DNA from 2 places in the Staphylococcus massiliensis genome. Region 2 is predicted to be linked to the other one. Evidence: predicted binding sites of a transcription regulator. Region 2 holds the regulator's gene; the other holds the start of a gene.
The links. Region 2 encodes LexA, which represses DNA repair genes until DNA is damaged. Its sites were predicted from a motif close to CGAACATATGTTCG; they were not measured.
Positions count from the first base shown of each region.

Region 1: ACF3N8_RS06635 (YolD-like family protein) is a predicted target of LexA. The motif match lies at 1,980-1,993, and genes of this name have one in related genera.

Region 1 is NZ_CP171119.1:1,349,407-1,352,837, forward strand. Features, by position in the region: gene ACF3N8_RS06620 (hypothetical protein) at 1-82, opposite strand, end outside; gene ACF3N8_RS06625 (transaldolase) at 278-988, shown strand; gene ACF3N8_RS06630 (hypothetical protein) at 1,062-1,406, opposite strand; gene ACF3N8_RS06635 (YolD-like family protein) at 1,540-1,950, opposite strand; gene ACF3N8_RS06640 (hypothetical protein) at 2,098-2,538, shown strand; gene ACF3N8_RS06645 (competence protein ComK) at 2,528-2,971, opposite strand; gene ACF3N8_RS06650 (sigma-70 family RNA polymerase sigma factor) at 2,977-3,431, opposite strand, start outside.
Region 2 is NZ_CP171119.1:1,839,460-1,842,890, reverse strand. Features, by position in the region: gene guaC (GMP reductase) at 1-287, shown strand, start outside; gene ACF3N8_RS08905 (CAP domain-containing protein) at 353-1,312, shown strand; gene lexA (transcriptional repressor LexA) at 1,523-2,146, opposite strand; gene ACF3N8_RS08895 (hypothetical protein) at 2,289-2,456, shown strand; gene ACF3N8_RS08890 (DUF896 domain-containing protein) at 2,597-2,827, shown strand; gene tkt (transketolase) at 2,986-3,431, shown strand, end outside.

The DNA of each region.
Region 1 (3,431 bases), 490 kb from region 2:
ATAGTGGATTTAACGTATTAAAGTAACAACTAATTAAAATTAATATTAAGGATAGAAAAAAGTATTTTTTAGATGTATTCATAATATCCTCCTATAATTCTCAACATACATCATAGCACAAATAATTTCTTTTTATCTAATATTCATGAATAAATTTCTAGATAGCCCCTTAAAATAGCTATCATATACGAAAAATGGTATAACTTATTTATATACATACCTAGTGTAAATCAACTTTAAACAGTAACACGATTCATATAGGATAGGAGGAATAAGTATGTCTAATTTAAATGTTGAAGTATTTGCGGATGGTGCAGACATCGAGCAAATGAAACAAGCTTACCAAAACAAAGAGGTAGATGGCTTTACGACTAACCCTAGTTTAATGGCTAAAGCTGGTGTTACGGACTATAAGGCTTTTGCGAGTGAAGTTGTTCAAGCAATCCCTGATGCTTCGATTTCATTTGAAGTGTTCGCGAATGACATGGAAACAATGGAGAAAGAAGCTGAGATTTTAAAGGAATATGGTGACAACGTGTTCGTAAAAATTCCTGTTGTGAATACGAATGGTGAATCCATGATTCCACTTATTGAAAAGCTCTCACACAAAGATGTAAAACTTAATGTCACTGCGGTTTACACGATTGAACAAGTGAAAGCTATCACTGAAGCGGTTAAAGAAGGTGTACCTACATACGTCTCAGTATTTGCGGGACGTATCGCAGACACAGGTGTTGATCCGCTACCTTTAATGAAAGAATCGGTTAAAGTGACGCATGAAAAAGAAGGCGTTAAGTTATTATGGGCGAGTTGCCGAGAATTATTTAACGTCATTCAAGCTGATGAAATCGGCGCTGACATTATCACTTGCCCAGCTGACGTTGTTAAAAAGATCCCGAACATTGGTCGTAATATCGATGAACTGTCAGTTGATACAGTTAAAGGGTTTGAAAAAGATATTCTAAAGAGTGGTTTAAGTATTTTATAAAAAACTAAAAAAATTAGCCTTGAATGATGGTTGAGGTACCGTCATTCAAGGCTTTTATCATTTAACCATGCACTTAAATATATTGTTTGGCTATATTACGACTCTCGCAATATTTATGATATGCCGCATTCAAAGTATCTAAATTCTTATTATTATCTATGATCAAATGTTCTAATTCTTCATGAATCGCATAAATACGTGTGACTAAGTGCTCTAAGTTCTTTTCAGCAAACTCTTCGCTTGTAAATATAAAGAATTCAATGTGTAAGTTTAATGTATAAATTTTTTGAACATCGTTTAAATCTTTATAGTTAAAAGGGTTTTCTTTGGTGTTTCTTACTTTCTTCATTAAAAAAGAGATATGCTCATCCACTTGGGAGAATTTGCGTCTCAAAAAGATTGTTTTACGATTGCTCATAGTTAGTCGGCACCTCCAATGTAAGTAAGCATTAACAATTACATTATAGCCTAATTTAGATAAAAAATGTAAATATTTTACATTTGTTGTTGAATTGCTTGCGATTATCACTTTTTTAATCGTATATGAGGTGTCATATTATTTCTAAAATATCTGTTATGCGGAGTTTCTGTGTTTGGTTGTTCACTTTCACGATAATTAAATTTTCGTGATGATACACTTTAGAAAGTGATCCTTCAAGTTGGTTGACTTCTCCCTCGCTAAAATATTTAATTTTACATCTAGGTTCGTGGAAAAGCTTAAAACATAACATATGATTTAACTCTGCTAACTGATCTTCACTTAGAAGCGGCTTTGTAATCTTACTTTGATCGTCGATGTGGTTTTGGATAGCATCAAACTGTTCTGGTATCGTGGCGAACGGTGCCCATTTAACCATACCGCGTCCTTTAGGAATTCTAGGGTTTAAATATTGCCTTGGAATATTGCGATAATCCGTTTCATCTTTATATGCATCTGGTAGATTTTGGAAAGTAGTATGCATGATTGATCACCTCGTCATCACTTATTATAAGAACATATGTTCTGTTTGTCTATATCTTTCATGTAAAAATTAAATTAAGATTGTTTAAACCAACCAAAAACTATAAAATATGAACATAATGATTGTTTAATAAAAAAGGGTGACGTAATGGAAAAGGAAGCATTTTATAAGCACGTGCAAAAACAATTATGGTTTTTAAATTTTAAAGAAAAGCAAAAGCTTAAAACTGTCATTCAGCATGACAAAACTGGTGAAAAGGTGGAGCATCAAAATCCGAATGCTTATGCTCAGAACTTTCTCAAGACATATATATTTAAAGATAAACCAGTTACAAAAGGGAATTTGATTTCCGCGTTAGTTGGACTGTTTATTTCTAATATATTAGGACTTGGATTATTCTTGTTCGGATTAATAACATTGTTAAATAGCGTGCACCATTTTATAAGACCGATGAATGATTTAAGTGTTATGAACAATACGTTGATTCTGCTCGGGTCGGTCATCATCATGTTGGTTAGTATCTTTTTCTTAAAAGTTACGATTGGTTATTTTACGAAAAAGCTATTAATGTATAAGTTTAATCAATAGCATAACTTAAAAAATATAACATTAAGCCTTCTTTCCACTTTTTAGACAATAATTGGTAGGGAAGATTAACACTTAACTGAACATTACCTTTAAAATGAATCGTAGTTTCATTTGTAGATTGTTGTGATAAACCTACAACGTTACATAAATTGATATAGGTATTGATAGGTGAACGCTTAGCAAATAAAGGAAGTAACAAAAGGTCATTGTGTACAAATATTGGAAGTAGTTTATTAATATTCAATATTTGTTTAGCGATGGCTTTTTGTGTTTTTAAAGACTTTTGATGTTTGTGGAGGAGCATGTTTAAAAGGTTTACATGTGTCATATCGACTTGAACAGGCTGAGGTTGTTGCATGTAGTATAGATCAAATTGGAAGTCTTGACTGTATGAAGTAGTGAAGTACAACAAAGAATGAGTTGGAACATGCATAGGAATCAAGTCCTTTCATTGAAGAATGCCTGGTATTTAAGTTGAGAGAGGCGCTTGTATTTACGTAGGGTATTTGGAGATTTGTGCATGAATTTAGCAATCTCGTGTAGCTTATAGCCTTGTGACCTTAAGATAAGCCATTGTTTTTCCTCTATTGAGAGTTGGTCGATAAATGCATTAAATTCAGCATGATTAAAGGAGTAGGGTTCTGGAAGGTTTAAAGTAGAATCATAGATATCTTCTAATAAAGGTTCACGATATTGTTTGCGTAGTAAATCAATGAGATAGAAGTTTAGGAAGTGGTAGTAGTAACGTGCTTCGTTATCATTTTTAGAAGGATCATAGTTTTGATAAAGTTGCCAAAGCTTGATAGAGAGTAATTGTTCATATTCATCATAATTATACCTTATATGATACTTATGGAGAAGATGATGTATCATTTTATTATATTTATTGTAAA
Region 2 (3,431 bases):
TATTCGCGGCACATGAAGAATCGCCAGGTGAAACAGTAGAACTCGAAGGTAAGTTATATAAAGAGTACTTTGGAAGTGCTTCAGAGTATCAAAAAGGCGAACACAAAAACGTTGAAGGTAAAAAAATGTTTGTCGAGCATAAAGGTTCTTTAAATGATACACTTGTGGAAATGGAACAAGATTTACAAAGTTCTATCTCTTACGCTGGTGGAAAAGACTTAGAATCTTTACGCAAAGTTGATTATGTGATTGTGCGTAACTCAATTTTTAACGGCGATAGAGACTAACGCGTTATAGGCGGTGAAGTACGATTAGAAGACTAACATTATATATCCTTTTGTTTTTAGTACTTATGATCACAATTCCTACTCATTCTCCTAAGTTTATGGAAGATTTGTATCAAAAAGCTGATCATAAAATAGCATCAATGACATCAAACACCCATGATGAGCCATTAAAGACCCCTAAAGAACAACCCTTTGCCGTGCGCAACATTCAACTCAACATGGATAAACAAACTGTTGAACAAAAGTTAGGTAAGCCTCAACGTGAGACACGTAATGAGTATGGAAATAAATGGTATACGTATCATAATCAGTATCAAGGGTTTGTAATGGTAAGTTATTTAGACAATAAAGTACACGGTTTATATACGAACCAAAATATAATATCTTCTAAAAATAAAATTAAATATATGACACCTAAGGATGTCGTAAGACAAAGACTAGGTAAGCCACTTGATGAAATTGATAAAGGTAAATATCGAATTGTCTTAAACCACGATCACGATATTTTTTCTAAGGATGGTACCTATATCTCTGCATTCTACGATAAGCATCGTGGTAATAGTTTAACTGGGTTGCTGATTGTAAGTAAAAAATTGGAACATCAATTAAGTGACCAATACGGTAGTCCGTCTAAGTCCTTAAAAGAAGGTTTTGAATTACTGAACTTCGATTTAGTTAATGCTGAGCGCGTTCAACATGAGTTACCTCCATTATCTTATTCAGGAAGTGTATCTCAAACCGCTCGCAAACATAGCCAAGATATGGCAAAGCATAATTATTTTGATCATACCTCGTTAAAAGGTCTATCGCCATTTGATAGACTTAAAAACGATGGCCATGATTATAATTCTGCCGGAGAAAACTTGGCTCATGGTCAGAATAATAGTATTGTAGCGCATCACGGTCTTATGAATTCACTTGGGCACCGTAAAAATATTCTTGAGCCTTCATATCAATCTCTAGGCGTAGGTGTTTCATTTAATGATGAGAAATCTCCTTACTGGACTGAAAATTATACCGGATAGTCGGTTTGATAGTATCTCAGAATGGGAACAAGTTAGTAGAGGATGATGATATGAGATTTAAAGAACATAACAATGACAAAGATATATTAGAACAAGTTAAAGATATTTTATCTGACAAAAATTAAACATTTATACAGTTAAATCGTGCTTCACTTAAAATGAATTATTAAAAAAGAGAACCATTAAATTGGTTCTCTTTTTTTGCACCTATTACATTTCTCTATATAATCCTACGACTTTACCTAATACGGTTACATGTTGTAAATAAATCGGGTCTAACGCGCTATTTTCTGGTTGCAGACGATAGCGTGTTTTTTCTTTGAAGAATCGTTTAACTGTAGCTTCATTTTCCTCGGTCATAGCTACGATGATATCACCATTTTCCGCAATATTTTGACTACGTACAATCACTTTGTCACCATCAAGAATTCCAGCTTCTATCATACTATCACCGACAACGTTTAGTATAAAAATGTCACTATTATGTGTTGATGTATAGTGTTCTGGAAGAGGGAAATACTCTTCTACGTTTTCAACTGCTGTAATTGGAACACCAGCTGTAACTTTACCTATTACAGGAACATGAATTGTTTCTTCCATATTAATAGGTTCGCCTATTTGTTCGGTAACAATTTCAATTGCACGTGGTTTAGTAGGATCGCGTCTGATATAACCTTTTTCTTCAAGTCGAGATAAATGACCGTGAACTGTAGAACTAGATGCTAAACCTACAGCTTCACCTATTTCACGAACACTTGGTGGATACCCTTTTGATTGGACGATTTGCTTAATGAACTCGTATATTTCACTTTGTCGTTTAGTTAGTTCTTTCATAATAGGCACTCCTTCGATTTATTTAAGTCAATTATAGCATGATAAACAAAACTTTACAAACATTTGTTCGTTAAAGTGTTGACTAGGAATATATGTTCTGATATATTAAATACACAAACAAACGTTCTAAGGAGAGGTTATCATGCTTAAACAATTAAAAGATTCTTTCATGATTTATATGTCGGTTTTTGTTGTATCTATGGGCTTTTTCTTCACTTATTTTATCACAGCGAGCGAGGAAGTAAATGCTTCGGATAGCGAACAAGTTTATCAAATGACAGATCATAAATTACCGAACGTAGATTCTTAAATTAGACTTTAAACCGAACGTGTCGTACGCATCTTACATTCTCATACTTCTACTATAACGTGTACAAGTTGAACTATTTGGTTTAACTTGTACTTTTTGGTATATTCTTGTAAAGAAAATGAACGATAAGGAGTGTAAGCATGTTAGAGAAAGATCAAATTAATCGAATCAATGAACTTGCTAAGAAAAAGAAGAATGAAGGGTTAACTGAAGAAGAAGCTAAGGAACAATCTAAATTAAGAAGTAAATATTTAGAGTCTTTTAGAAAAAGTTTCAAGAGTCAAATTGAAAATACAAAAGTTATCGATCCTGAAGGAAATGATGTTACCCCTGATAAAGTAAAACGTATTCGAGAAGATAAAAACAAATAATTTTTCCTAAAATGAACTTTTATCAAAGCGTAAACTTTGAAGGTTCGCTGTAGGTAGTTCAAATATAAATACTTAATAGTATAATTCTTAGATATTATAACTTGTAATCAGGTATAATAATAATGAGGATGTATTTGGACAAGAAAGGAAGTCATACGATGATGAACAAACAAGATCAATTAGCAATTGATACGATTAGAGCACTTAGCATAGATGCGATTGAAGAGGCTAATTCAGGACATCCTGGATTACCAATGGGTGCTGCTCCAATGGCTTATACACTATGGACGAGACACTTAAATTTCAACCCAAAATCTAAAGATTATTTTAATAGAGACCGCTTTGTACTATCTGCTGGTCATGGTTCTGCATTGCTTTATAGTTTGCTTCACGTTTCAGGTGGGCTTGAGTTAGAAGAATTAAAGCAATTTAGACAATGGGACTCTAAAACACCTGGGCACCCGGAATTTAGACATACAGATGGTGTTGAAGTTACAACTGGTCCATTAGGACAAGGTTTTGCTATGTCAGTTGGTATGGCAATGGCTGAACATCACTTAGCTGGTAAACTCAATCAACCTGACAACGATATTATTAATCATTA